Regions from separate parts of the Pseudomonas sp. HLT2-19-2 genome, predicted to be linked through region 3. Evidence: predicted binding sites of a transcription regulator. Region 3 holds the regulator's gene; each other region holds the start of a gene.

Region 1 (9,914 bases), 2.9 Mb from region 3:
ACATCCAGTTGCCGGGCGGTGCTGGCAACGGTGTTGACCACCCGCTGGTAACCGGCCTGCATGGCGTTGAAAGCGTTGGCCATCTGCCCGACTTCGTCAGTGCAGGCCAGCGGCACACGGGCCGACAGGTCACCGGTTTTCTCGACGTGAAGCATGACGTCCTTCAGCGTATTGAGCTGGCTGAGCAGGAAGCGGATCAACAACTGCGAAGCGCCGAGCATCGCCAGCATCAGGATCGCCACCGCCACCGCATAGTTGGGAAAACGCTCGCCAAATACCTGGGTCAGGCTCGGGCCATGGGCAATCACCGCGACCTGATTGCCATCCGTGCGCGTAAACACTTCGGCGCCCATCAACGGATTGTCGCCGAACAGCGGCATGGCATTGATCCCGACCCAGCCATTGGTATCCGTCAGTTCCAGTACCGGCTGCCCGTTCAGCAACGGCGCCTGCCCGCGACTGTAAGTCAGCACGTTATCGGCTTTGGGGAGCGGTTGCCCGGCGGGCCAGGCGCCGAGCAGTCGCGCCTGGGCTTGGGCCGATGCCTGTGAGGCATGGCTGCGGGACTGTTGTTCGAGTTGCACGGCATAGATCACCAGCAACAAGGTCGTGACGAAGGCGACGGCGTTGACCGCCCAGAATTTGTATTTCAGTGAGATATTGCTAAGCCAGGCACCCATGGAGGTCTTCTCTGATAGCGGAAACAGTTTCGGCAAGGTGCCAGTATTTTGCCGCTACTCAGTGCGTCAGACCTTGATGTGTGTCAACAATCCCGACCCTGCTCGCGCACAGGAATTGCGCGGCGTAATGCGCTATCCTTCGTGGCTTCAAAATTCCCTCGCTACAGGATTCAGCCCAATGAAAGCCGCACTCGTCGAACTCATCAGCAAAATAAGCTCCGGGTGCATGAGCGATGAGGAAATCCTGAAAGTCGCTGACGAAGCGGCCCACGCCTACGCCGATCCCGAGGCTTTTCTGACGGCCAATCCGGACATCAACTACGACGACACGTTCCCGATTCCGCTGGGGGAGTGGGTAGTCGTGGGCAGCCTGCCGGAAACCGTGCTGTTCCAGGCTGACACCTACATGGACCTGTTCGCCCAGATCGTCGCTTCATTCGGGCCCGGCGTTGATTTCAACATCAAACCCAAGCAACTGGCCAAGACCGAAGCCCTGACCGCGCTCAATCGCATTCAAGTGCAGATGAGCAGCATGAACAAGGAAAGCGGCGGCTACGTGCTGATGAACTTCAGTCAGCTGCTCGACGACGAACTGCAAGTGGTGCTGGTCTACGGCAGCGACGTGCCTCGCGTGCTCGAGTTGTGCGCCGAAGTCGGCATCACTGCCGCACCGTCCCTGGAAGCCCTGAAAGTGGCGATCCACGTCTGAAGCCTAAAAGGCGCTAATAAAACGGAACCCTCGCAATGGCCGGCTATCCTAAGAGTGCATACCACTCTTAGGGAGCGTCACCATGGGTTCCACGTTCAACGGTCTGATTGGCCTGATTATTCTTGCCCTGGACATCTGGGCCATCATCAACGTGCTGAAAAGTGGCGCCACCACCGGGATGAAAATCGTCTGGGTGCTGTTGATCCTGCTGCTGCCGGTCCTGGGCTTGATCATCTGGGCGATCGCCGGACCACGGGGTAACGTGCGGATCTGAGCAGGCACTCAAGGCCGACACATTTCCCCTGTGGGAGCAAGCTCGCTCCCACAAGGTTCTGTGTTTTTTCATGCTTGCGCGCGGTAATCGATTTGAACGATCAGTCAGGGCAAAAGTCCAGATAGATGTAAGCCCATTTGCGGGTTTGATCGAGGAGGCACTGATGCAAAAGTGGAAAATCACTTTCGTGGATGATCACGGCGAAACTGTCGACGAAGTCTTTGAGTGTGACGAGTGCCCGGATAACGAGCACGCCGCCAGACTGCTTAAGGAGCGCCTTTTTCCTGTCGCCGCTGAACTGGATCTGAACGATCTGGAAGGGCGAACCGCTGATGCGAGCGTCAAAAATCTTAAAACCCAGAACAGCATACAAATCCTCGGCATTACTCCTGTCTGATACCTCTCCCGTCACATTCACAACCAGGCCTTGGCAGCGGCTCTATCTAGGGGCTACTCTGCAAACGAGATCAGCGAACGGATCGCTAAGGTCTGGTCTTGTCAGCTACATGCTTGCTTCCCACCGGCAATGTTGTTGCCGCATCGCTCGCCCCATTCGGTTGCGAGTGCCGGGAATACGGAAAGTCTATCCATCAATCTGAGGGGGACGATTCATGAGCACAGCCTATCAAGAAGACATCAGCAGCAGCGTGTTGCGCCGCATGAAAGAAGGCGGTTTTGACTTTTCACGATTCCATCCCATCGAGTTCTACGCCATTTTCCCGGACGAGGAGCGGGCGCGCAGGGCGGCGGGGCATTACTGTGGTGAATCCTTGAATGCACAAATCAGCGTGCGCGACGACGGCGCGTGGTACCTGGAACTGAGCAAAGTGATGTACGCCACCTATGACGGCATCGGCGACTTTGAGCAGGACTTCGAGGCGGTGGTCGAGCCTTTGGGCGGCATCATCGAAGGATGGGGCGTCAAGCAGGAGGTACGAGGGCTACTCGCATAACCTTATGAACAGTAACAACACTCAGCAACGGCTGACCTCAAGGTTGGCCGTTTTCGTTTTCGCGGGGCAGAAAACGTACTTGGCAAAACCCTGAAACAAGAATCCGGCGCAAAAAAAAACGCCTGAGCAGGCGGCTATAGGGAAGATCGTCAAGATTTCCAGCGAATGCGCGGATTATCCGCATCGACTCCCGAGCAGTGAAATCAACTCTGACTATGCTGGTGATAGCCGACAACATTGCTTCGCAATGAAGCGGGGGCGATCAGGTGGGGGTATTTACCGCACAGGATTGGTGCGGTGCGTGCAGCGCGATTATCCAACTGATTGATATCAAAGCGTTTATGCCGATGGCACGGGCTTTGCGAAGCCCAGATGTCCGGGTGACAAGGAGTACGGCATGATCCGCACCTATTTTGATGAGATGTACGATGCCGGCGGCCAGGTCCGCCCGCATTATCGGGAGTTTGCCCGTTGGCTGGCCGAAACGCCTGACGAGCTTTTGGCTCAACGGCGTCGCGAGGCCGATCTGTTATTTCATCGCGCCGGGATTACGTTCACGCTCTATGGTGATGAGCAAGGGACAGAGCGCCTGATTCCCTTCGACACCATCCCCCGCAGCATCCCCGCCAGTGAATGGCGAGTCGTCGAGCGCGGCTGCATTCAGCGGGTCAAGGCGTTGAACATGTTCCTCACCGACCTTTATCACGAGCAGCGCATCATCAAGGCCGGCATCATCCCGGCCGAGCAAGTGCTGGCCAACGAGCAATACCAGTTGGCGATGCAAGGGCTCGATCTACACCGCGATATCTATTCGCACATTTCGGGCGTCGATCTGGTGCGTGATGGCGACGGCACGTACTACGTGCTCGAAGACAATCTTCGTACACCGAGTGGCGTCAGCTACATGCTCGAAGACCGCAAGATGATGATGCGACTGTTCCCCGAATTGTTTGCGGCGCAGCGCGTTGCCCCCATCGACCATTATCCAAACCTATTGCTCGACACTCTGAAAAGCTCCAGCCCGATCGATAACCCGAGCGTGGTGGTGCTGACCCCTGGCCGTTTCAACAGCGCGTTTTTCGAGCATGCGTTTCTGGCCCGGGAGATGGGCGTTGAACTGGTAGAAGGTGCGGACCTGTTCGTACGTGACGACAAGGTCCTCATGCGCACCACGGACGGGCCGAAAGCCGTCGATGTGATCTACCGTCGCCTCGACGATGCGTTCCTCGATCCGCTGGCGTTCAACCCGGACTCGATGCTCGGCGTTCCAGGGCTGCTGTCGTCGTACCGCTCCGGCAACGTCGTGCTAGCGAATGCTATCGGTACCGGGGTCGCGGATGACAAGTCGGTGTATCCATTCGTCACGGACATGATCCGTTTCTACCTGGATGAAGAGCCGATTCTGAAGAACGTGCCGACGTGGCAGTGCCGTAATCCCTCCGAACTGTCCCACGTACTGGCCAATCTTCCTGATTTGGTGGTCAAGGAAACCCAGGGCTCCGGCGGTTACGGAATGCTGGTGGGGCCGGCGGCGACGGCGGCGGAAATCGAGTCATTCCGCGCGCGGATCAAAGCCAAGCCCCATGCGTACATCGCGCAACCGACGTTGTCGCTGTCGACCTGTCCGACCTTTGTCGAAAACGGCATCGCTCCACGCCACATCGACCTGCGTCCGTTTGTATTGTCTGGCCGCGAAACCCGGGTTGTGCCCGGCGGTTTGACCCGTGTTGCCCTGCGCGAAGGCTCTCTGGTGGTGAATTCATCCCAGGGTGGCGGAACCAAGGACACCTGGGTGGTCGAGGATTGAAGGAAGCCTGCCATGTTAAGTAGAACTGCCTCGGATTTGTATTGGATGTCGCGTTACCTGGAGCGGGCGGAAAACCTCGCACGGATGCTCGACATCAGTTATTCGCTGTCGCTGATGCCCCAGGATGGTCGCGGTGATGGCCTGCACGAACTCGCCATGCCGTTGCTGATTACCGGCACCCTGGACGATTACCTGGAGCGCCACGGCGAATTGCACGCCGAACGGCTGCTGCATTTCTTCGCCCTGGACGCGGCCAACCCGGCGAGTATCTACAGCTGCCTCGGCGCGGCGCGGGCCAGTGCCCATGCGGTGCGTGGGCGAATCACCGCGGACATGTGGGAAAACATCAACGCCACCTGGCTGGAAATTCGCGGGATAGCCGATCAGGGCTTGAGTCGCTATGGCATGAGCCGTTTCTGCGAGTGGATCAAGGAACGTTCCCACCTGTTCCGCGGCGCATCCTACGGCACGATCATGCGTAACGATGCGTTCCGTTTCATTCGCCTGGGGACGTTTATCGAAAGGGCTGACAACACGTTGCGCCTGCTTGATGCCCGCTACGAAATGGCCGGCGATCATGCCGAAGCGGTCAGTGATGGCACGGCGCACGCTTACTACCAGTGGAGTGCTTTGCTAAGGGCGTTGTCCTCTTTCGAGGCCTACACCGAAATCTACCGCGACGCCCCCGGCGCCCGGCATGTGGCAGAACTGCTGCTGTTGCGGGCCGATGTCCCGCGTTCCCTGCGCGCCTGCACCGAAGAAATCGACCAGATCCTCGCCCAACTGCCGGGGGCCAACGGTCGTCCTGCGCAGCGCCTGGCCGCGGAAATCGACGCACGCTTGCGCTACACCGGCATCACCGAAATTCTCGACGAAGGCCTGCACGCCTGGCTGACCGAGTTCATTCCGCTGGTGCGCCAGTTGGGCAACGCCATTCACAGTTCCTACCTGGAGGCTGCATGAGACTTTCCATTAGCCACGAGACCACCTATCACTACGAAGATCAGGTGCGGGCGAGCATCCAGTATTTGCGACTGACACCTCAAGACAGCGAGCGCCAGCATGTGCTCAGCTGGCAGCTCGACCTGCCGCGCCCGGTGCGCGCGCAACTCGATCCGTTCGGCAATATCCTGCACGTGCTGACCATGGACGAGCCCCACGAGGCGATCATCATCGGCGCGCGTGGGCAGGTGGACATCGACGAATTGCGTGAGGCGGAGCATGAAAGCCAGTCGGCGCTGCCGTTCCTGCGTTTCACGCGCCTGACCGAGCCCGATGAAGCACTGCGCGCTTTTGCCGAAAAAGAATGCAAACAACGCCGGGATCGCACAGCGCTGATCGACTTGATGCATGGCTTGAACCAGCACATGACCTACACGCAGGGCTCCACCGAAGTGGACACCAGCGCTGCTCAGGCCTTCGCCGGGCGTTCGGGCGTCTGCCAGGACCACACCCACGCGTTTCTCGCCTGTGCTCGCAGCCTGGGCATTCCTTCACGTTATGTGTCGGGCTATTTGTACAGCGAGAACAGCGAACACCTGGCCAGTCACGCCTGGGCGGAAGCCTGGCTCGATGACGCCTGGTACAGCTTCGACGTGACCAATGAATTGGCGCGGCCGGAGCGTCATCTGAAACTGGCGGTGGGCCTGGATTACCTGGATGCCTGCCCGGTGCGAGGCATGCGGCGTGGCGGTGGTTGCGAGCAGATGCATGCGAAAGTGTTTGTATCACCGACACCGATGCCGGTTATCTCCGTCCAGCAGCAATAATCCAGATCACCACCAAACCCTGTAGGAGCGAGGCTTGCCCGCGAAGAAGGCGCTGCGGTCTAATCGAATGACCGCGTTATCGTTCTTCGCGGGCAAGCCTCGCTCCTACAGGGGATAAGGGTCAGGGTTTAACTTTGCGCCCAGCCATATGCTTCAAATACCCCACCAACATCTCCAGATCCCCGTCCGGCAACACCGTCGCCGGGAACCCGGGCATCTTCGCCTGCGACCACTGGCGCAAACTCTGCGGATCACGAATGTAGCGCTTAAGGAAATCCGCGCCGAAGTACTCGGTCGGGTTAAACGGAATATTCAGGTCAGGCCCGAACTGCGCATCCCCGGCACCATTCAATCGATGACACGCCAGGCAATTCTTCTGAAACAGCGCAAAGCCCTTGTTCACCGGATCGTCGACCTTAAGCGTCGGATCTGGCAGCAGGGCAGGGAAGCGCTCGGCCACCGGTGCCATGCGCTTGATGCTCGCCACTTGAAATGGCCATTGCTCGGGGCTGATGTCGCCCGCCTGCGGATCGGTCCAGACCAGATAGAACGGTCCGGCGCCGGGCTTGCCTTCCGACAGCGCTGGCCACGGCTTGGTGGACTCTTCAATCGCCAACCATGCACGCGCACCCTGGGTATTGAGCAGCGGCGCAGCCGACAGTTCTGCGGCAAAACCATCCAAGGCAACAGCCTGTAAATGATCTTCAGGCTTGATGCCGGTCAACAACGCAGCCACCGGAACAGCGCGATAGCTCATGTCCCGTTTGTAAGACACGTCGTTACTGATGGTGATGGTCTGAACCTGAGGATGCTTGAGCAATTCCTCGGTTTGCCAGGTGCGACTGCTCGCGCCCAGCTCTAAGTTCAGCTGTGCGGCAGACAGAGGCGTGCAGAGCAGCAAGACCCCGAACAGAATGAGTGTTTTCAAGTGATCGCCGTCCATGTCGTGGAAGTGCCGCAAAGGTTGGCACACCCACGCTGGCCCGGGTAGCGAGCCAGTCACATTTTTAAGAGGGCGACATAAAATCTGTAGCTAAGTCAGCCGATCACCTTAGTCAGGTTCGGCAAAATCAACAACAGCGTGGTGGCGAATAGAATGAGCCCGGCTTGACGTACTTTCGATTGTTTGAACATGGCTTGACCGCCTTTATTGTTATTTCCTGATGCCTGCCTGCATTTCTCCATGACGGCAGAGCGTTGCACTTCCTGTTTGACGAGCGCCTCGGCAAAACCCGACGACAACTTCGTACAACTTCACCTTAGAGCCCGCGTCACGCTTGGTTTAGATCCATTTCGTATGGGCTTCATATAAATTGCGCTTAAAAAGGCATGAGGCTTAATGCCAGCTTCTTGGGCGCCCGTTTGCTAGACAGCTTGGTGTCCTGAATCGGTTGAGCCGGAGGTTGACTACCGTCCGTCTGAGCGTGACCGTCAACGTCAGTGAGCGCTGCGGTCATTGAATCCATGCCCGCTCGGCCTAAGGTGGGAACTCTGGATTTAATCCCCGCCCAGGTTCGAGGACGTCATGACCGAAGCTTTGATTTTCGACGCGTTACGCACGCCCCGCGGCAAAGGCAAGGCGAATGGCGCCTTGCACAGCGTCAAACCGGTGAACCTGGTAGCCGGGCTGCTAAAGGCGCTGCAACAGCGCACTTCCCTCGATACCCGTCAGGTCGATGATGTGGTGCTTGGCTGCGTGACGCCCATCGGCGACCAAGGCTCAGACATTGCCAAAAGCGCGACCCAGGTGGCCGATTGGGACGTCAGTGTGTCGGGTTTACAGATCAATCGCTTCTGCGCATCGGGGCTGGAGGCGGTAAACCTCGGGGCGATGAAAGTGCGTTCCGGCTTCGAAGACCTGGTGGTGGTCGGCGGCGTCGAGTCCATGTCCCGCGTGCCGATGGGCAGCGATGGCGGCGCTTGGGCACTGGACCCACAAACCAATCTTCACAGCCATTTCACCCCTCAGGGCGTGGGCGCTGACCTGATTGCCACGCTGGAGGGCTTCAGCCGTCAGGACGTCGACGCCTATGCGCTGCACTCCCAGCAAAAGGCGGCGCGGGCAAGGGCCTACGGTTCGTTCAACAAGTCGCTGGTGCCGGTGCAGGACCAGAACGGCATCATCCTGCTCGATCACGATGAATTCATCCGCGCCGAATCGACCCTGGAAGGCTTGGGCGCGCTCAAGCCGAGCTTCGAAATGATGGGGCAAATGGGCTTCGACGCCACCGCGATTCGGGTCTACAGCCATGTCGAGCGGATCAACCACGTGCACACCCCGGGCAATAGCTCCGGCATCGTCGATGGCGCGGCGCTGATGCTGATCGGTTCCGAGGCCAAGGGGCGGGCGTTGGGCTTGCAGCCACGGGCGCGGATCGTTGCCACCGCAGTCACCAGTACCGATCCGACCATCATGCTCACCGGCCCCGCACCGGCCACCCGCAAGGCATTGGCCAAGGCCGGGTTGCGGGTCGAAGACATCGACCTGTTCGAGGTCAACGAAGCCTTCGCCTCGGTGGTGCTGAAATTCATCAAGGACATGGCGATCGACCCGGACAAGGTCAACGTCAACGGCGGCTCCATCGCCATGGGCCACCCGCTGGGTGCCACCGGCTGCGCAATCCTCGGCACGTTGCTCGATGAACTGGAAACCCGGCGTCTGCGCTATGGCCTCGCGACGTTGTGTGTCGGCGGCGGCATGGGCATTGCCACCATCATCGAACGCCTCTGAGCCCCGACCTTAAGGAACAAGTGACATGACCGAAGCCATTCGTTACGAAAAAGGTCAGGACCAGATCGTCGTCCTGACCATCGACATGCCGGGCCAGAGCGCCAACACGATGAACGTGGTCTACCGCGAAGCCATGGCTGCTTGTGTCGCCAGACTCGTTGCCGACAAGGATTCCATCGCCGGCGTGATCATCACCTCGGCCAAGAAAACCTTCTTCGCCGGCGGCGACCTCAATGAACTGATCAAAGTCGGCAAGCCCCAAGCCAAAGCCTTCTATGACAGGGTGCTGTCCCTCAAAGGGCAACTGCGCACCCTGGAAACCCTCGGTAAACCGGTGGTCGCGGCCATCAACGGCGCCGCGTTGGGCGGCGGTTGGGAAATCTGCCTGGCGTGCCATCACCGGGTTGCGCTGGATGATTCTTCGGTGCAACTCGGCTTGCCGGAAGTGACCCTCGGCCTGCTGCCGGGCGGCGGCGGGGTGGTGCGAATGGTACGGATGCTCGGCATTGAAAAAGCCTTGCCGTACCTGCTCGAGGGCAAGAAAGTCCGGCCGCAACAGGCGTTGCGGGCAGGGTTGATTGATGAGCTGGCGACGGATCGTGATGAACTACTGGCCAAGGCTCGCGCCTGGATTATCGCCAATCCAGCGGTTGTGCAGCGCTGGGACGTGAAGGGTTACCGGATTCCGGGTGGTACGCCGTCGAACCCGAAAGTCGCGCAAATGCTGGCCATCGCGCCGTCGATCCTGCGCAGCAAAACCAATGGCTGCATGCCCGCACCAGAGAAAATCCTCTGCGCCGTAGTGGAAGGTGCTCAGGTGGATTTCGACACTGCGCACCTGATCGAAACCCGTTACTTCACCGAATTGACCACCGGACAGGTGGCGAAAAACATGATTGGCACGTTCTGGTTTCAGCTCAACGAGATCAATGCCGGTGGCTCGCGACCCCAGGGCTTTGCGCCTTACGTGACGCGTCGCGTGGGTGTGCTG
Region 2 (9,914 bases), 1.2 Mb from region 3:
CTTGTCGCACATCCAGCGCTCGCTCTCTTCGTCGTAATCGAAGTGGAACCCACCGGACACGGCCGCCAGCCACAACTGCCGCAGTGGCTCCTGACGGCTGAAGATCAACTGGCTGCCATTTTCGAACTTGACGGTGAGCACACCGGCCGAGTTCTCCAGATCAATATCCAGGTCACTTTCGTCAAAAACATCCTCCAGCGTCTGCTGGGTGGCATCGACCAGATCGTGGAAACGGGCTTCAGTCAAACTCATTGCGGGAACCTCAAAAAGTGTCTACTCACGCTCAAGCGCCGCAAGATACGGGCGAGCCCCGGCGATTGCAAAGGATAACGACCAAGGGCCCGACAGCGTTACGAAATATCCGTGTACGGTGCAGGACAAGTTACCGCGCTACGGTCCAAGCCCCGCCGGACGGGAGCCCCGTCGCATAGGCAAGCTGCCGGGTGGCCGGTATACTCCGGCGCAATTAATGCATTTTCAAGGATTTCGCCATGAAGCGCCTGATCTCTTCCCTTGCTGCGCTCGCTTCGCTCGTCGCTTTTACTTGCTTATTATCGGCCTGTGGTCAAAAAGGCCCACTGTACCTGCCCGATGACAGCCAGGACCCTGCAGAGCAGGCCAAGTCGTCGCAAAAACAGCCTGCATCCAAATCGCACAAGCACGACGTCTACTAAGGGAACGCCATGGACGCTTTTAACTACCGTGGCGGGGAGCTGTTCGCGGAAGGTGTTGCCCTGTCCGCCATCGCTCAACGCTTTGGCACACCGACCTACGTCTACTCCCGCGCCCACATCGAAGCCCAGTACCTGGCTTTTGCCGATGCACTGGCCGGCATGCCGCACCTGGTCTGCTTTGCGGTCAAGGCCAACTCCAACCTGGGTGTACTGAATGTCCTGGCGCGTCTTGGCGCCGGTTTCGACATCGTCTCCCGTGGTGAGCTGGAACGTGTACTGGCCGCTGGCGGCAGCGCCGATAAGATCGTGTTCTCCGGTGTCGGCAAGACCCGTGACGACATGCGTCGTGCCCTGGAAGTCGGCGTGCATTGCTTCAACGTCGAATCCACCGATGAGCTGGAACGTCTGCAAGTCGTCGCCGCCGAGCTGGGCGTTCGCGCGCCGATCTCGCTGCGCGTAAACCCGGATGTCGACGCCGGTACCCACCCGTATATTTCCACCGGACTTAAAGAGAACAAGTTCGGCATCGCCATCGCCGACGCCGAAGACGTGTACATCCGTGCCGCCCAGCTGCCTAACCTGGAAGTGGTTGGCGTCGATTGCCACATCGGTTCGCAACTGACCACCCTGGCGCCATTCATCGATGCCCTTGACCGCCTGCTGGGCCTGGTCGACCGCCTCGGCGATTGCGGCATTTACCTGCGCCATATCGATCTCGGTGGTGGCCTGGGCGTGCGTTATCGCGATGAAGAGCCGCCCTTGGCTGCCGACTACATCAAAGCCGTGCGCGAGCGTCTCGACGGTCGTGACCTGGCGCTGGTGTTCGAGCCGGGCCGCTTTATCGTCGCCAACGCCGGCGTGTTGCTGACCCAGGTCGAGTACCTCAAGCACACCGAACACAAAGACTTCGCCATCGTCGACGCGGCCATGAACGACCTGATCCGCCCGGCGCTGTACCAGGCCTGGATGGACGTCACCGCCGTGCGCCCGCGCAATACCGCTGCCCGCGCCTACGACATCGTCGGGCCGATCTGCGAGACCGGCGACTTCCTGGCCAAGGACCGTCAGCTGGCCCTGGAAGAAGGCGATCTGCTGGCCGTGCATTCGGCCGGTGCCTACGGGTTTGTCATGAGTTCCAACTACAACACCCGCGGTCGTGCCGCTGAAGTGTTGGTGGACGGTGATCAGGCATTTGAAGTGCGTCGCCGTGAGACGGTAGCCGAGTTGTTTGCTGGCGAAAGCCTGCTGCCGGAGTAAAACCATGCTGCTGCGTTTTACCAAGATGCACGGCCTGGGCAATGACTTCATGGTCCTTGACCTGGTCAGCCAGCATGCGCACATCCTGCCCAAACATGCCAAGCAATGGGGCGATCGGCATACGGGTATCGGTTTCGACCAGTTGCTGATCGTCGAAGCACCCAGCAACCCGGACGTGGATTTCCGCTATCGGATCTTCAACGCCGACGGATCCGAAGTGGAACAGTGCGGCAACGGTGCGCGCTGCTTCGCGCGTTTCGTGCTCGACAAGCGCCTGACCGCGAAACGGCTGATCCGCGTCGAAACCAAAAGTGGCATCATCGAACTGGATATCCGCAGCGACGGGCAGATCGGTGTCAACATGGGCGCACCGCGTCTGGTACCGGCCGACATTCCGTTCGACGCGCCGGAACAGGCCCTGAGTTATCAGGTTGACGTCGACGGCACTGCGGTCGAACTGGCCGCCGTGTCCATGGGCAACCCCCATGCCGTGCTGCGGGTCAGCGATATCAACAACGCACCGGTGCATGAACTGGGGCCGAAAATCGAAAATCATCCGCGCTTCCCGGCGCGGGTCAATGTCGGTTTTCTCCAGGTCATCGACCGGAACCGTGCGCAGCTGCGCGTTTGGGAACGCGGGGCCGGGGAAACCCAGGCGTGCGGAACCGGCGCTTGCGCTGCCGCAGTGGCCGCGATCAGCCAGGGGTGGATGGATTCGCCGCTATTGATCGACCTGCCCGGCGGGCGTTTGTCCATTGAATGGGCAGGCCCTGGCCAACCGGTGATGATGACCGGCCCGGCAGTCCGCGTATATGAAGGACAAGTGCGTCTTTGAGTGAGCTAAATCCATGAAAGATAAGCCCCAGGTTCCCGCCCTACAGCCCGACGAATCCTCTTCCGAAAGCCTTGAGGCGGCGGCGATTGCCGCGTACCTGGAGGCTCATCCGGATTTCTTCGTCGAGCATGAAGAACTGCTCGCAACCTTGCGCATTCCGCACCAGCGCGGCGACACCATTTCGCTGGTCGAACGCCAGATGACTATCCTGCGCGACCGCAATATCGAGTTGCGTCATCGCCTCTCGCACTTGATGGACGTGGCGCGGGACAACGACCGCCTCTTCGACAAGACCCGCCGCCTGATTCTCGCGCTGATGGACGCCACCAGTCTGGAAGATGTGGTGATCAGCGTCGAAGACAGTCTGCGCCAGGACTTCCAGGTGCCCTTTGTCAGCCTGATTCTGCTGGGTGACAACCCCATGCCGGTGGGCCGCTGGGTGACCCATGCCGACGCGCAAACGGCCATCGGCGGCTTGCTCTCGGAAGACAAAAGCGTCAGCGGCAGTCTGCGTGAACATGAACTGGACTTCCTGTTTGGCGAAGAACAGCGCAAGCAGATTGGCTCCACCGCCGTCGTCGCCATCAGCTACCAGGGCATCCACGGCGTCCTGGCCATCGCCAGCCGCGACCCGCAGCACTACAAGAGCTCGGTGGGCACGCTGTTCCTCAGCTACATCGCCGAAGTGATGGGCCGCGTGCTACCGCGGGTCAACAGTTCCCTGCGCTCGGTACGCTGACCATGGAACGGCAACTGGACGCTTACTGCGAACACTTGCGCAGTGAGCGACAGGTGTCGCCCCACACGCTGTACGCCTACCGCCGCGACCTCGACAAAGTGCTGGGCTGGTGCGTCAAACAGAACATCAGCAGTTGGGCCGCCCTGGACATCCAGCGCCTGCGCAGCCTGGTCGCACGCCTGCATTCACAGGGTCAATCGTCCCGCAGCTTGGCGCGTTTACTGTCGGCAGTGCGTGGGCTCTATCACTACCTCAACCGCGAAGGCCTTTGCGATCACGACCCGGCCAATGGCCTGGCGCCGCCGAAGGGCGAACGTCGGCTGCCAAAAACCCTCGACACCGACCGCGCGCTGCAACTGCTTGAGGGCGCGGTGGAAGATGATTTCCTGGCGCGTCGGGATCAGGCGATTCTGGAGCTGTTCTATTCCTCAGGTTTGCGCCTTTCGGAACTGACCGGACTCAACCTGGATCAGCTGGACCTGGCCGATGGCATGGTTCAAGTGCTCGGCAAGGGCAGCAAGACCCGACTGCTGCCGGTCGGCAAGAAAGCACGCGAAGCGCTGGAGTTGTGGCTGCCGCTACGGGCCATGACCAACCCGGCGGACGACGCGGTGTTTGTCAGCCAGCAAGGCCGGCGCCTCGGCCCACGGGCGATTCAGGTGCGGGTTAAAGCCGCTGGCGAGCGCGAATTAGGACAAAACCTGCATCCGCACATGCTGCGGCACTCCTTCGCCAGCCATTTGCTGGAGTCCTCCCAGGACTTGCGGGCGGTTCAGGAATTGCTCGGTCACTCGGACATCAAAACCACCCAGATCTACACCCACCTGGACTTCCAGCACCTGGCGACGGTTTACGACAGTGCCCATCCAAGGGCCAAACGCATCAAAGGCGATGAGTCATGAGAATCCAATTGATCACCTTCGACCTTGACGACACCCTGTGGGACACCGCCCCGGTGATCGTCAGCGCCGAAGCCGTATTGCGTGAATGGCTGACCGAGCATGCACCGAATCTGGGCGCCGTGCCGGTGGAGCATTTGTGGGCGATTCGCGAGCGGATCCTCAGCAACGAACCAAGCCTCAAGCACCGCATCAGCGCCCTGCGTCGCCGAGTCTTGTTCCACGCACTGGAAGAGGCCGGTTACGACCAGGGTCAGGCTGCAGACCTGGCCGATCAGAGTTTTGAGGTATTTCTGCATGCCCGGCATCAACTGGAAATTTTCCCGGACGTGCAACCGACCCTGGAAACTCTGGCCAATCACTACGCCCTCGGCGTGGTCACCAACGGCAATGCCGATGTGCGCAGATTAGGGCTGGCGGATTACTTCAAGTTTGCCTTGTGCGCCGAAGACATCGGCATCGGCAAGCCGGATGCGCGACTGTTTCATGAGGCGTTGCAACGGGGTGGTGCGACGGCTGAAACGGCCGTGCATATCGGCGATCATCCGGGTGACGATATTGCCGGCGCCCAGCAGGCGGGGTTGCGGGCGATCTGGTTTAACCCGGCGGGCAAGGTGTGGGAAGCGCAGAAGGCGCCGGATGCCGAGATTCGTAGTCTGACCGAGTTGCCAGCGTTGTTGGCCCTGTGGAACGCTCAACACTGACCTGAGAACACACACAACCCCCTGTGGGAATTCAGAGTTTTGTTCCACCCATGAAAAAGCCCGCAGCGACGGCGGGCTTTTTCAGCAAGCAAGCTGCAGGCGCTTAGATAGGCCGACTGCCATACTTGTTGTCAGGCTTCTTGGGAGGATCGGCGACCACATTGGCCTCCACTTCCTGCACCTTTCCGCCTTTGGAGAGAAACTCCTCCATGGCGCGTGCCAGAGCGTCACGCTCTTTGTTCTTGGCTTCAACGCTCGGCAGCTCATCGACCGATACCGCTGCCTTGGCCTTGCCTTTGGCGGTCGGAACGGGCGCTTCACCGCCATCGTCGTCAGCAACGTCTTCCGCTGCAGTTTCCAGACCTTCTTCGGCTTCGTCGTCGCCTATTTCGAGGTCGTCGTTTTCCAGATCATCGTCGCTCATGTTCTACCTCATGACTTGCGAAAAGCAGATTAGTTATAGCCCAGCTTCGCCATCTGTCGAAGGCCGCCGGAAAAAATTCTACAACCGCTGGTAACCACGGTTTATGCCCCTTCACCGTAGACGGTGGCGAGGACTTTACGGGCACCGCCATTATCACGGTGCTCGCCCAGATAAACGCCTTGCCAGGTTCCCAGCGCCAGTCGGCCTGCCGAAATCGGCAAACTGAGCTGACAGCCAAGTACGCTGGCCTTGAAGTGCGCCGGGAGGTCGTCCAGGCCTTCGTCGTTATGCTCATAGCCGTCTGTTCCTTGTGGGATCAGACGATTGAAAAATCGTTCGAAGTCGCGACGTACCGCCGGATCGGCGTTCTCGTTGATGGTCAACGACGCCGAGGTATGCTGCAGCCACAAATGCAACAGACCGACCCGACATGCCTTGATTTCAGGCAGGCCGGCGAGTAACTCGTCCGTTACCAGATGAAAGCCCCGGGGCCTCGCCCGCAGGGTAATCAGAGTCTGTTGCCACATACAGTTCTCCGCACGTTCGGGGCGCATTCTAGCGCGCTCTGGGAAAAAACAAAGGCCCTAATATTCCTTCAATCATGTAAGCCATTGGCCGCAGAAAAACGCTCGTCGTAAACGCCACTAAACGTGTACGAAAAAACCTTTCAGCAGTTCCTTCACTGACAAACTCCAGACAAAAAAATGCCCGGCAAGCCGGGCAAGTTTTTTGTGCGCGTACTTACAAGTTGTAGCCGCGTTCGTTGTGAAGCGCCAAATCGATGCCGACCGCCTCTTCTTCCTCAGTGATGCGCAGACCCATGACGGCGTCCAGGACCTTGAGAATGATGTAGGTGACGATCGCGGTGTAAATCACCGTGAAGCCCACGCCTTTCAACTGAATCCAGACTTGTGCACCGATGTCGGTGACAGTGCCGAAGCCACCCAGGGCCGGTGCAGCGAAGACACCGGTCAGGATCGCACCGAGGATACCGCCGATACCGTGCACACCGAAGGCGTCCAGGGAGTCGTCATAACCGAGTTTGCGTTTCAGGGTGGTGGCGCAGAAGAAGCACACCACGCCGGCTGCCAGGCCGATGACCAGAGCACCCATCGGGCCTACGGTGCCAGCGGCTGGTGTGATTGCAACCAGACCGGCCACAACACCCGAAGCGATACCCAGAGCACTTGGTTTGCCGTGAGTGACCCACTCGGCGAACATCCAACCCAATGCAGCGGCGGCGGTTGCGATCTGGGTCACCAGCATCGCCATACCGGCAGTGCCGTTGGCCGCAGCAGCGGAACCGGCGTTGAAGCCGAACCAGCCGACCCACAGCATGGCGGCGCCCATCAGGGTGTAACCAAGGTTGTGCGGCGCCATCGGAGTGGTCGGGAAGCCTTTGCGCTTGCCCAGTACCAGGCAGGCAATCAGACCGGCCACACCGGCGTTGATGTGCACCACGGTGCCGCCGGCGAAGTCCAGCACGCCCCAGTCCCACATCAGGCCGCCGTTACCGGACCAGACCATGTGCGCAATCGGTGCATAAACCAGGGTGAACCAGACGCCCATGAAGATCAGCATCGCGGAGAACTTCATCCGCTCGGCGAAGGCACCGACGATCAGCGCAGGGGTGATGATGGCGAAGGTCATCTGGAAGGTGATGAACACCGCCTCAGGGAACAGCGCCGCGGGACCGGTCAGGCTCGATGGCGTGACACCGGCGAGGAACGCCTTGCCCATGCCGCCGAAGAATGAGTTGAAGTTGACGACGCCCTGTTCCATGCCGGTGGTGTCGAACGCGATGCTGTAGCCATAAATGACCCACAGAATGCTGATCAGACCGGTAATGGCGAAGCACTGCATCATCACGGAAAGAATGTTTTTGGAGCGAACCATGCCGCCGTAGAACAGCGCGAGGCCGGGAATGGTCATGAACAGCACGAGGGCTGTCGAGGTCAACATCCAGGCGGTGTCGCCGGAGTTGAGGACTGGGGCCGCCACTTCGTCTGCCGCCATAGCCAGGCTGGGCATTACGAGGGACAACAGGGCTCCTAGCCCTGCGAATTTACGCAGAGTCATATTGTTTTCTCCTGGGGCGTTGGGGGTGTGGCGGCTTAGATTGCGTCGGTATCGGTTTCGCCGGTACGGATGCGAATCGCCTGTTCCAGATTGACCACGAAGATCTTGCCGTCACCGATCTTGCCGGTGTTGGCAGCCTTGGTTATCGCCTCGATAACCCGGTCAAGATCCTTGTCGTCAATGGCGACATCAATCTTCACCTTTGGCAGGAAATCGACCACGTATTCCGCGCCACGATACAGCTCGGTGTGACCCTTCTGCCGACCGAAGCCTTTGACTTCAGTAACGGTAATGCCCTGCACGCCGATCTCGGACAGCGACTCGCGTACGTCGTCCAGTTTGAACGGCTTGATGATGGCAGTGACTAGCTTCATGAAAACTCTCTCCCGAATTTGGTGGACTTGCCCCAGGAAAACAAACCCGACTCAAGTCTAAGCGCAGTGCCTGGCTTTGTAACGCATCGTCGGCCTTACCTGCCCGTCCGACGCCTGCTAACCACTCCGCACGAAACACTTTCCCCCGTTCCGCTTGGCGCACTGCATTCGTCACAGCGACTGCATCAGTGCATGGGTCACTACTGACTAAGCAGAAAGCTTGCCATCTCGCCAAAACCTACTGATTTCAGGCCCTTGGCCGCTGCCGCAAGCTGCTCCGCTGCAATGGCCCGACTGATACGCACAACAACAGTGCATTGCCGTCCGTCCGCATGCGCGAAAAGCGTGCAGCCCTGACTGAGAGATTGACTATAGACACTGCGTGATACACTGCCCGCCATTGTTGACAGGACATTTCCCATGCTCGCACCCAAAGATTTCCTCGATGCCCTGAGCGGCACCGCCTCCCGCCTCTTCAGCGGCGACACCCCACTGCCGAAAAGCGAAATCGAAAGCCAGTTCAAGGCACTGTTGCAGAGCGGCTTCAGCAAGCTGGATCTGGTGAGCCGGGAAGAATTCGATAGCCAGATGGTCGTGCTGGCACGGACGCGGGCACGATTGGAGAGTCTTGAGGCGAAGGTGGCGGAGTTGGAAGCGAAGCTCAATCCGCCGACCGAATAACACCACAATCCCTGTGGGAGCGAGCTTGCTCGCGATAAGGTCGGAACGACCTTCCTGCCATTCCAGATTCCGCGCTAATTACAGGCTGAGTCCTACAAAGATCACATCCGCCGTCCGATTGCGCCGCGAAGCCCCGGTTCCTAAGCTCACCCAATGCTGAATGTTCAGCTATGGGTTTGGCGACCCGGAAAGCTTAAGGCGCACGACGACCATTGACCCAAGTTATGGCGGTTGTGCGTGGGAGACCTTCGGGTCTGCCGGGTTCCTTTTGCTCCGGTTCGCCAACCCGCGTACAACTGCCACCCATTCGTTTGGCGACGAACGCAGGCAGCCCTTTAAGCAAGAGGAGCTGTAACAATGAATTGCGACGACGCTTATCTAACCCCCAACGTCTTCACCGGCCACAAACTCCACCTCCACGCCCTCCTTCTGGAAAACCAACCTTGGTTCAGCGCCCGCGACCTCGGCCGCCTCCTGCGCCTCTTCCTCGACGAACGCGCCGTCCGCAAACTCGACCCCGATCAACATCAAACCTCACGGACGCTCATCCACGGCGTCATCGAAAACACCCTGCTGATCAGCGAATCCGGCGTCTACGCGTTACTGGTCTACCACTACTGCCCCGAATACCGAAGCCTGCGTGAATGGCTGACCCACGACGTGGTCCCAGCCCTCAGAGACGCCCAGCAACCGCCCTCAAGCGAACGCCCGATTCTGAGCCTGCTGAACTGGCCGGAAATGTCGTTGAGTTTGCTGCACTGGAATAACCAGCCGTGGATTCGATTGCAGGATGTTCCGCATATGTTGCCGAGTGGCGAGCGCCCGCGAGGTGCGGTCAATACGCCTTGGTGGAAGCGAGCATCGAAAATGCTCCAAACATTCTGATTCCCAAAAAAGAACCCCACGTCGTTAACGTGGGGTTCGATTAATACGAAAGATCAGGCGCAGTGTGGAAGACGCTCGACCTGATCGCGAATCGCGGCACCCCGTTCAATTTCGGCTTTACGCAAATCGTATGTCGATTGCAGGTTCAGCCAAAACTCAGGGGTCGTATCCAGGCAGATAGAAAGCCTGAGAGCCATGTCTGCACTAACACCCCGACGCTGGAGGACGATGTCATTCACCGTCGGTGTCGAGACACTCAATGCTCTGGCCAAAGCCGCAGCCGTTAGGCTCAGAGGCTCCAGGTATTCCTCTTTGAGGATCTCGCCGGGATGAACCGGGCGCATACCATTCTTAGTCATACTC
Region 3 (9,914 bases):
CGCGCAGGAGTAATGTGATGAGCACCGACCTGTTGCAACGCGGCAAGAACATCAAGCTGGCGATTTTCGACGTCGATGGCGTACTGACCGACGGACGCCTGTACTTCCTTGAAGACGGCAGCGAATTCAAGACCTTCAACACCCTCGACGGCCAAGGCATCAAGATGTTGATGGCAGCCGGCGTGCAGACCGCTATCATCAGCGGCCGCAAGACCCCGGTGGTCGAGCGACGAGCGAAGAACCTCGGCATTCCACACCTGTACCAGGGGCGCGAAGACAAACTGGTGGTGCTCGACGAGCTTCTTGCCCAACTCAACCTAAGCTATGAGCAAGTCGCCTATCTCGGCGACGACCTGCCGGACCTGCCGGTGATTCGCCGCGTCGGCCTGGGCATGGCGGTGGCCAACGCTGCCAGTTTCGTTCGTGAACACGCCCACGGCATCACCCAGGCTCGTGGTGGCGAGGGTGCCGCTCGCGAATTTTGCGAATTGATCCTGCGCGCCCAGGGCCGCCTCGATGCGGCCAACGCCGCGTACCTGTGAGCCAACTATGCTGAGCAAAAAGATTCGCAAATTCCTGGTGTTTGGTTGCATCGCAGCGATATTCGCGGCGGTCGGCTACTGGAACATCAGCCCGGAACGCTTCCTCGACCAGCCCGTGGCAAAGGTCGATGAAACCGCGATCGACTATTACGCGGTCAACGCCCACAGCGTGCAGTACCTGCCGGACGGCAAACTGCAATACGAAATGACGTCCGACAAGGTCGAACACCTGAAGGCGACCGAAGTAACGCTGTTGACCAATCCGGACCTGAACCTGTTCCGCGGCACCGAGTTTCCCTGGCACGTCCAGAGCGAGCACGGCGAAGTGAACCCCGACGGCACTCAGGTCGAACTGATCGACTCGGTGCGCATCACGCGTTTCGACGAGAAAAACCGCAAGACGCTGATTACCACCACCCGCATGACAGTGTTCCCGCAGCAGCAATATGCGCAGACCGATCAACCCGTTAGAATCGACGGCGCTGGTGGTGTCTCGACTGGCAAGGGAATGAAGGCGTATTTGAAAGAAAGCAGGATACACCTGCTATCGAACGTAAGAGGACAGTATGAGGCTCGTTAAAACCCTCCCTATTTTGCTCGGTTTGGGCGCAGCACTGGGAAGCGTGAGCGCCTGGGCTCTGCCGGACGATCAACAGCAGCCTATCCGCATCCAGGCGGACGATGCCCAACTGGACGACAAGAACGGCATTGCCACCTATAAAGGTGACGTGATCATCACCCAGGGCTCGATGAAGGTCACCGGCAATACTGTGACCATGACCCGCACCCCAGCCGGCGATATCGACGTAGTGACTTCGGTGGGCAACCTCGCCTACTTCGAGCAACTGCAAACGGCAGGCGATACAAAGCCGGTTCAAGGCTATGGCGTCACTATCCAGTACCACGCCTCGCAAGACCGTGTCGTGCTGATCGACCGCGCCAAAGTCATCGACAAGGACGGCAACGTGACCCAGGGCGAGAAAATCGTCTATGACACCAACAAAAAGCTTGCCAGCGCCGGTCGCGCTACGGGCAGCAAGGTCACCGAGTCGCGTCCGCGGATCGACATGGTGATCCAGCCGAAAAAGAAAACCGAAGAGCAAAAGGCCCCGTAATGGCAACTCTGAAAGCTCAGCATCTGGCCAAGAGCTACAAGAGCCGTCAGGTCGTGCGCGACGTCAGCCTGTCGATCGACAGCGGTCAGATCGTCGGCCTGCTGGGTCCCAACGGCGCCGGCAAGACCACCTGTTTCTACATGATTGTTGGCTTGGTACAGGCCGATCAGGGCCGCGTACTGATTGACGATCTGGATGTTAGCCACCAGCCTATGCACGGTCGTGCGAAGGCCGGTATCGGCTATCTTCCGCAAGAAGCATCGATCTTCCGCAAACTCTCGGTAGCCGACAACATCATGGCAATCCTCGAGACCCGCAAGGAGCTCGACAAGACCGGTCGTCGCAAAGAGCTGGAAAGCCTGCTGCAGGAATTCCACATCAGCCACATCCGCGACAACCTCGGTATGAGTCTGTCCGGCGGTGAACGCCGCCGCGTGGAAATCGCCAGGGCACTGGCCACCAACCCGAAATTCATCCTCCTCGACGAACCGTTCGCCGGCGTGGACCCGATTTCGGTGGGCGACATCAAGCAGATCATCTATCACCTCAAGGCCAAGGGCATTGGCGTATTGATCACTGACCACAACGTCCGTGAAACCCTGGATATCTGCGAAACCGCTTACATCGTCAACGATGGACAGCTGATTGCCGAAGGTGACTCTGCCACCATCCTGGCCAACGACCTGGTCAAGGAAGTGTATCTGGGCCATGAGTTCCGCCTGTAAGCACTGAGGTGCCTGGCTAGTCGACCGAGCGCTTGTCTCGATAAAAATGAATAGTTTTTTATTGTTACAGCGCTCTAGGCAAACGTTGCAGTTTCAGGCATATAATTTGCTTATGTTTGGCGCTTCGGCGCCCTGTAGTGGATGGCGCATGTGCGCCGGCGAATAAGGTGTTAAGCCCCTGCCATGAAACCATCGCTAGTCTTGAGAATGGGCCAGCAGCTGACGATGACACCGCAGCTGCAACAGGCCATCCGCCTGCTCCAATTGTCGACCCTGGACCTGCAACAGGAAATCCAGGAGGCCCTGGAGTCCAATCCGATGCTCGAACGCCAGGAAGAAGGCGACGACTTCGATAACGCCGACCCCTTGGCCGACAAAGCCGAACAGCCTCCCAACGCCGATGTTTCGGAACCCTCCTACCAGGAAACCGCCCCGACGGTGGACAACCTCGAGGAAGGTGACTGGAACGAGCGCATTCCCAACGAACTGCCCGTCGACACCGCGTGGGAAGACGTCTACCAGACCAGCGCCAGCAGCCTGCCGAGCAACGACGACGACGAGTGGGATTTCACCACCCGTACATCGGCCGGCGAAAGCCTGCAAAGCCACTTGCTGTGGCAACTGAACCTGGCACCGATGTCCGACACTGATCGCCTGATTGCCGTGACCCTGATCGACTGCATCAACAATCAGGGCTACCTGGACGAAACCCTCGAGGAGATTCTCGAAGCCTTCGATCCAGAAATGAACATCGAACTGGACGAAATCGAAGCCGTCCTGCACCGCATCCAGCAATTCGAACCCGCTGGCATCGGCGCCCGTAACCTGGGCGAATGCCTGCTGCTGCAATTACGTCAGTTGTCCGCCAAGACCCCTTGGCTGGTCGAGGCCAAACGCCTGGTCACCGATTACATCGACCTGCTCGGCAGCCGCGACTACAGCCAGCTGATGCGTCGCATGAAGCTCAAGGAAGATGAGCTGCGCCAAGTGATTGAACTGGTCCAGAGCCTCAACCCGCGCCCAGGCTCGCAAATCGAGTCCAGCGAAGCCGAATACGTCGTTCCCGACGTGATCGTACGCAAGGACAACGAGCGCTGGCTGGTGGAGCTGAACCAGGAATCCGTGCCGCGCCTGCGGGTCAATGCTCAATACGCCGGTTTCGTGCGTCGCGCCGACACCAGCGCCGACAACACCTTCATGCGCAATCAGTTGCAAGAGGCCCGCTGGTTCATCAAGAGCCTGCAAAGCCGCAACGAAACCCTGATGAAAGTAGCCACTCAGATCGTCGAGCATCAGCGCGGCTTTCTTGAATACGGCGACGAAGCCATGAAACCGCTGGTCCTGCATGACATCGCCGAAGCGGTGGGCATGCATGAGTCGACGATTTCACGGGTGACCACGCAAAAGTTCATGCATACCCCACGGGGCATATATGAACTGAAATACTTTTTCTCGAGCCACGTCAGCACCTCAGAGGGCGGTGAATGCTCGTCTACGGCGATCCGCGCGATCATCAAAAAACTGGTTGCTGCGGAAAATCAGAAAAAGCCGTTGAGTGACAGCAAGATCGCTGGTTTACTGGAGGCACAAGGCATTCAGGTGGCTCGCCGCACCGTCGCCAAGTACCGCGAATCCCTCGGGATCGCGCCTTCGAGCGAACGCAAGCGGTTGATGTAGAGCCACGCCACAGCGTTCCAGTGGCAGGCATTTCTGCCTGCCGCTTTATGCACTGGCAACGAAGGAGAGCTGTATGCAAGTCAACATCAGTGGACACCAACTGGAAGTGACCGAACCTCTTCGCACCTACATCGGCGAAAAACTCGAACGATTAGAGAGGCATTTCGACAAGATCACCAACGTGCAAGTCACGATGACGGTCGAAAAGCTCAAGCAGAAAATCGAAGCCACGCTGCATATTCCCGGCAATGAAGTGGTCGCAAACGCGGAGCATACCGATATGTACGCGGCGATCGACGCACTGACCGACAAGCTGGATAAACAACTTAAAAAGCATAAGGAAAAGACCCAAAGCCTCCTCCAGGGCGCGACCGGTCGTTAACACTCCCAACCCATGATCCGACTTGAAAGCATCCTGACCCCCGGCCGTTCCCTCGTGAACGTGCCGGGCGGCAGCAAAAAGAAAGCCCTCGAGCAAATTGCCAACCTTATCCACCGCGAAGTGCCGGATCTGGAGATGCAAGATGTCTTCGAGGCTCTGATTGCCCGTGAAAAACTCGGTTCGACCGGTTTTGGCAACGGCATCGCCATCCCCCACTGTCGCCTGAAGGGCTGCAACTCGCCCATCAGCGCCTTGATGCACCTCGACGCCCCCATCGATTTCGACGCCATCGACGGTGCTCCGGTTGACCTGCTGTTCGTTCTGCTGGTCCCGCAAGCTGCCACCGATGCGCACCTGGAGCTACTGCGCCAGATCGCCAGCATGCTCGATCGCAAGGAAGTGCGCGAAAAACTGCGCAGCGCTCCGAGCAATGAAGCCTTGTATCAGGTTGTCCTGGACGAGCAAAACGGTCACTAATCATGCGTTTGATCATCGTCAGTGGCCGCTCCGGCTCAGGTAAAAGTACCGCCCTCGATGTACTCGAGGATAACGGCTACTACTGCATCGACAACCTTCCTGCCGGGCTGTTGCCGGAGCTGGCCGAACGCGCGTTGATTCACACCGAGCTGGCACAACCGCTGGTTGCCGTGTCCATCGATGCGCGCAACTTGCCAAGTCACTTATCGCGGTTTCCCGAGCTGCTGGAAGAAGTGCGCAGCCGGCATATCCAGTGTGATGTGCTTTATCTGGACGCCGATGAAGAAACCTTGCTCAAACGCTTCTCGGAAACCCGTCGGCGTCACCCGCTGAGCAATGCCGATCGCTCGCTGGCCGAAGCCATCAACGATGAGACCGCCTTGCTCGGGCCGATTGCCGACCTCGCCGATCTCAAAGTAAACACCACCAACCTGAACCTGTATCAGCTACGCGATACCATCAAGCTGCGCCTGCTGAACCAGCCGGAGCCCGGTACTGCGTTTCTGGTGGAGTCTTTTGGTTTCAAGCGTGGCATGCCGGTGGACGCCGATCTGGTGTTCGACGTGCGTTGCCTGCCCAATCCCTATTGGAAACCGGAATTGCGCGATCATTCCGGGCTCGATCAACCGGTCGCCGATTACCTGGCGGCCCAGCCGGATGTCGAAGAGATGTACCAGGACATTTCCACGTACTTGCTCAAGTGGCTGCCACGCTTCGCCGCCAGCAACCGTGCTTATGTCACCATTGCCATTGGCTGCACCGGCGGACATCACCGCTCCGTCTACCTGACCGAACGTCTGGGCCAGGCCTTGCAAAAAAACCTGAAGAACGTCCAGGTTCGCCACCGCGACCTCAGCTAAAGGATTCACACCGCGATGCCTGCTCTGGATATCGAAATCATCAACAAACTGGGCCTGCATGCCCGCGCTTCTGCAAAATTCGTTGGCGTTGCCGGTGAGTTCAAGGATTGCACGATCCGGGTCGGACGAACTCCCGAGTCCATGGTAGACGGAAAAAGCATCATGGCGATGATGATGCTCGCTGCCGGCAAGGGAACAATAATTCACCTGAGTACCGAAGGTGAGCAAGCTGACGAAGCCTTGCAGGCTTTGGTGGATTTGATCAAGGACTACTTCGGCGAAGGTGGTTAACCACTCGCCTAGGCGAGCGCTGTATCCATCACCATCATCAAACAAAACCCGATCAGCAGCCCAAGACTTGCAAGCCCAGCAAGATGCCGAAACTGATCAGTCCGCTGGCCACCCAAGGCGTCAGCCCCAGGTTTTCAGCAGCTGAGATTCCCGGAATAATCAACGAAAACGCTATCGCCGCGAGCATCAACCCGGCCCCGAAGCCAAGCAGTGAATCACTGACCGCCTGGGGCATCTGCCGAATCACCAGCACAGGCACCGCGCCCAAGGCAGTGCCCAAGGCGCATATCGCCCCACCTTGCACGGCGCGCAGCAGTTTCGGCTCGAGGTCCAGCCATGCCAGCCCCTGCGCAACCAATAACGTCATGCCCGCCAGCAGTCGGTGTATTCCAGAGCCACATCGATCACCGGGCGGCCTTGCTGATAAGCCTTCTTTGCGATCTCTGCGGCTTTTTGGTAACCAATGATCGGGTTGAGTGTGGTGACCTGGATCTGGCGACTCATCCAGCGCCAGCTTTCGAGGTAAGGCGGCTCGTGCAAGGCAGAACTCATGATCCGGGCTCATCCGGTAATGAGATTTATTGTTAGATGATAATTAGAACCAAAACAACCCCGAGAAAATCAACACACAAAAAAGGCGCGCCGCCCAACGATGGGTGGCGCGCCTTTTTGAGTAACGGTTAAGCGTTAGCTGCCCGCCACCGTCATCCGCTCGATCAGCACCGAACCTGTGCGAATGTTGCTGCGCAATTCCAGGTCATTACCCACCGCAACGATCTGTTTGAACATGTCACGCATGTTGCCAGCGATGGTCACTTCCTGGACCGCGAACTGGATTTCACCGTTCTCCACCCAGAAACCCGCAGCGCCACGGGAGTAATCGCCAGTGACCATGTTCAGGCCCTGGCCCATCAACTCAGTCACCAGCAGGCCGCGGCCCATGCGTCGCAGCAAGGCTGCCTGGTCTTCGTCGCCATGGGTGACGAACAGGTTGTGCACGCCGCCGGCATTGGCGGTGCTCGGCATGCCCAATTTGCGACCGGAATAGGTGCCGAGGATGTACGACACCAACACCCCGTTTTCGACGAACGGCTTGGCATAAGTTGCCAAACCATCGCCATCGAAAGCCGAACTGCCCATCGCACGCATCAAGTGCGGACGCTCATCGAGGGTCAGCCATTCCGGGAACAGCTTCTGCCCTAGGGTTCCTTCAAGAAACGACGATTTGCGATACAGACTGCCGCCGGAAATCGCCGAGAGGAAACTGCCGAACAAACCACCGGCCAGTTCCGCGGAAAACAGCACCGGCACTTCGCAGGTCGGCACCGGACGCGCACCCAGACGGCTCGCTGCCCGTTGCGCGGCACGTTGGCCGATGCTCACCGGGTCGGCCAGCAAGCTCCCCTGACGGTTCACGTCGTACCAGTAATCGCGCTGCATCTGGCCGTCTGCTTCGGCAATCATCACGCAGCTCAGGCTGTGCCGGGTCGACGCGTAACCGCCGATGAAACCGTGGCTGTTGCCGTAAACACGGCAGCCCTGGTGGGTGCTGAGGGTGGTGCCGTCGGCGTTCTTGATTCGGCTGTCGGTGGCAAACGCCGCCGCTTCACAGGCCAGGGCCTGCTCAATGGCTTGCTCCGGGGTGATGTCCCATTGATGGAACAGGTCGAAATCCTGCAGATCCTTGGCCATCAGCGCGGCGTCCGCCAGGCCCGAAGCTTCGTCTTCGGAAGTGTGCTTGGCGATGGCCAATGCGGCGGCGACGGTTTCGCGAATCGCCTCCGGACCGCTGGCGGACGTGCTCGCCGAGCCCTTGCGCTGGCCAGCGTACAAGGTGATGCCAAAACCCTGATCGCGGTGGAATTCGACGGTTTCGACTTCACGCTGACGCACCGTGGTGGACAGGCCCTGCTCCAGGGACACGGCCACTTCACAGGCACTGGCACCCTGGCGCTTGGCTTCAGCGATGATCTGCTCGACTTGTTCTTGCAGTGCCGGCAACGCTTGTGGGCCGACGCTTTCAACTGCACTCATGCTGTTCTCCACTCAAATTCTGCTTTCGGCTGGGGCCTTCGAGCGACCGGGCCGGACAAGCGGCCCCCGACTGGTTATCATGGCGGCGTTTCTTTGCGGACTGCCACCATGGTTGATTCTTACGACGACTCCCTCGATACGGGAGAAAAAAGCAAATCTCAGGTTAAACGCGAGCTTCATGCTCTGGTTGACCTTGGCGAGCGCCTTACAACACTCAAGCCTGACTTGCTGGCAAAGCTGCCGTTGACCGACGCTTTGCGCCGGGCTCTGGGCGATGCCTCCAAGCACACCGCGAACATCGCGCGTAAACGGCACCTTATGTTCATCGGCAAACTGATGCGCGATCAGGACACTGACGCCATTCTGACTTTGCTCGATCAACTCGATGCCTCCACTCGGCAGTACAACGAACGTTTCCATGGCCTGGAACGCTGGCGCGATCGCTTGATCGCTGGCGACGACGGCGTCCTGGAGAAATTCGTTGTCGACTACCCGGAGGCTGATCGTCAGCAATTGCGCTCCCTGATCCGTCAGGCCCAGCACGAACTGGCGACCAACAAGCCACCGGCATCGAACCGTAAAATCTTCAAGTACATCCGTGAGCTGGACGAGACTCAACGCGGTTTGCGTTAAATCTCGAATCGGGTGAGCTGCATTGCAGTTCACCCGAAGCTCCATTCGTCAAGATCCTGTGCCACCCACAGTAATCGCATCGATTTTCAGCGTTGGCTGGCCGACACCCACCGGCACCGACTGCCCATCCTTGCCACACGTCCCCACGCCGCTGTCCAGCGCCAGATCGTTACCGACCATCGACACCTTGCTCATGGCTTCCGGGCCGTTGCCGATCAACGTCGCGCCTTTGACCGGGGCAGTAATCTTGCCGTCTTCGATCAAGTACGCCTCGCTGGTGGAAAACACGAACTTGCCGCTGGTGATGTCCACCTGACCGCCGCCAAGGTTGGCGCAGTAGATGCCGCGCTTCACCGAGGCAATGATTTCTGCCGGATCGCTTTCGCCAGCCAGCATGTAGGTGTTGGTCATGCGCGGCATCGGCAGGTGCGCGTAGGATTCGCGGCGACCGTTACCGGTACGGGCCACGCCCATCAGGCGGGCGTTGAGTTTGTCCTGCATGTAGCCTTTGAGTACGCCGTTTTCGATCAGCGTGGTGCACTCCGTCGGCGTGCCTTCATCATCGACGCTCAGGGAACCGCGACGACCGGCCAGCGTGCCGTCATCGACGATGGTGCAAAGCTTGGACGCAACCATCTCGCCCATGCGCCCGCTGTAGGCGGAACTGCCCTTGCGGTTGAAGTCGCCTTCCAGGCCGTGGCCGACCGCTTCGTGCAGCAACACGCCGGACCAGCCGGAACCCAGCACTACCGGTAATGTACCGGCCGGCGCAGGGATGGCTTCGAGGTTGACCAGAGCCTGACGCAACGCTTCACGGGCATAGCCCATGGCGCGGTCGTCGCTGAGGAAATAGCGGTAATCGGTACGACCGCCACCGCCATGACCGCCGCGCTCACGGCGACCGTTCTGCTCGACGATCACGCTGACGTTAAAGCGCACCAACGGCCGTACATCGGCGGCCAGGCCGCCATCAGTGGAAGCCACGAGGATTCGCTCCCAGACGCCGGCCATGCTCACGGTGACTTGCTGGATACGCGGATCGAGGGCGCGAGTCGCGACGTCGATGCGTTTGAGCAATTCGACCTTCTCGGCACGGGTCATCACTTCCAGTGGGTTGTCCGGCCCGTACAACTGGGCGACATCCTGAGTGGTGAATGCTTGCACCGTGCCATTCTGCC

The links. The regulator sigma-54, encoded in region 3, starts transcription at its own class of promoters, with help from an activator protein. The targets are predictions, from matches to a motif close to ANTGGCATNNANNTTGCTNT.
Positions count from the first base shown of each region.
Region 1: the regulator sigma-54 is predicted to act here: its motif matches at 2,963-2,982, upstream of ACYZTU_RS19985 (circularly permuted type 2 ATP-grasp protein).
Region 2: the regulator sigma-54 is predicted to act here: its motif matches at 8,194-8,213, upstream of glnK (P-II family nitrogen regulator).

Region 1 covers NZ_CM142712.1:4,298,057-4,307,970, reverse strand. Annotated here, with positions in the region: gene ACYZTU_RS20010 (methyl-accepting chemotaxis protein) at 1-680, opposite strand, end outside; gene ACYZTU_RS20005 (hypothetical protein) at 859-1,389, shown strand; gene ACYZTU_RS20000 (PLDc N-terminal domain-containing protein) at 1,472-1,663, shown strand; gene ACYZTU_RS19995 (hypothetical protein) at 1,827-2,060, shown strand; gene ACYZTU_RS19990 (ribonuclease E inhibitor RraB) at 2,275-2,616, shown strand; gene ACYZTU_RS19985 (circularly permuted type 2 ATP-grasp protein) at 3,014-4,423, shown strand; gene ACYZTU_RS19980 (alpha-E domain-containing protein) at 4,436-5,386, shown strand; gene ACYZTU_RS19975 (transglutaminase family protein) at 5,383-6,192, shown strand; gene ACYZTU_RS19970 (c-type cytochrome) at 6,314-7,135, opposite strand; gene ACYZTU_RS19965 (acetyl-CoA C-acetyltransferase) at 7,718-8,923, shown strand; gene ACYZTU_RS19960 (3-hydroxyacyl-CoA dehydrogenase NAD-binding domain-containing protein) at 8,949-9,914, shown strand, end outside.
Region 2 covers NZ_CM142712.1:5,966,386-5,976,299, forward strand. Annotated here, with positions in the region: gene cyaY (iron donor protein CyaY) at 1-252, opposite strand, end outside; gene lptM (LPS translocon maturation chaperone LptM) at 492-674, shown strand; gene lysA (diaminopimelate decarboxylase) at 684-1,931, shown strand; gene dapF (diaminopimelate epimerase) at 1,936-2,766, shown strand; gene ACYZTU_RS28155 (DUF484 family protein) at 2,780-3,505, shown strand; gene xerC (tyrosine recombinase XerC) at 3,508-4,407, shown strand; gene ACYZTU_RS28165 (HAD family hydrolase) at 4,404-5,108, shown strand; gene sutA (transcriptional regulator SutA) at 5,212-5,532, opposite strand; gene ACYZTU_RS28175 (secondary thiamine-phosphate synthase enzyme YjbQ) at 5,634-6,059, opposite strand; gene ACYZTU_RS28180 (ammonium transporter) at 6,274-7,611, opposite strand; gene glnK (P-II family nitrogen regulator) at 7,647-7,985, opposite strand; gene ACYZTU_RS28190 (accessory factor UbiK family protein) at 8,406-8,666, shown strand; gene ACYZTU_RS28195 (BRO-N domain-containing protein) at 9,024-9,551, shown strand; gene ACYZTU_RS28200 (HigA family addiction module antitoxin) at 9,605-9,910, opposite strand.
Region 3 covers NZ_CM142712.1:1,181,675-1,191,588, reverse strand. Annotated here, with positions in the region: gene ACYZTU_RS05480 (KpsF/GutQ family sugar-phosphate isomerase) at 1-18, shown strand, start outside; gene ACYZTU_RS05475 (KdsC family phosphatase) at 18-542, shown strand; gene lptC (LPS export ABC transporter periplasmic protein LptC) at 550-1,122, shown strand; gene lptA (lipopolysaccharide transport periplasmic protein LptA) at 1,109-1,657, shown strand; gene lptB (LPS export ABC transporter ATP-binding protein) at 1,657-2,382, shown strand; gene ACYZTU_RS05455 (RNA polymerase factor sigma-54) at 2,566-4,059, shown strand; gene hpf (ribosome hibernation-promoting factor, HPF/YfiA family) at 4,133-4,441, shown strand; gene ptsN (PTS IIA-like nitrogen regulatory protein PtsN) at 4,454-4,918, shown strand; gene rapZ (RNase adapter RapZ) at 4,921-5,778, shown strand; gene ACYZTU_RS05435 (HPr family phosphocarrier protein) at 5,794-6,069, shown strand; partial or broken gene ACYZTU_RS05430 (ZIP family metal transporter) at 6,143-6,436, opposite strand; partial or broken gene ACYZTU_RS05425 (hypothetical protein) at 6,433-6,561, opposite strand; partial or broken gene ACYZTU_RS05420 (FagA protein) at 6,556-6,621, opposite strand; gene pmbA (metalloprotease PmbA) at 6,757-8,103, opposite strand; gene yjgA (ribosome biogenesis factor YjgA) at 8,212-8,736, shown strand; gene tldD (metalloprotease TldD) at 8,785-9,914, opposite strand, start outside.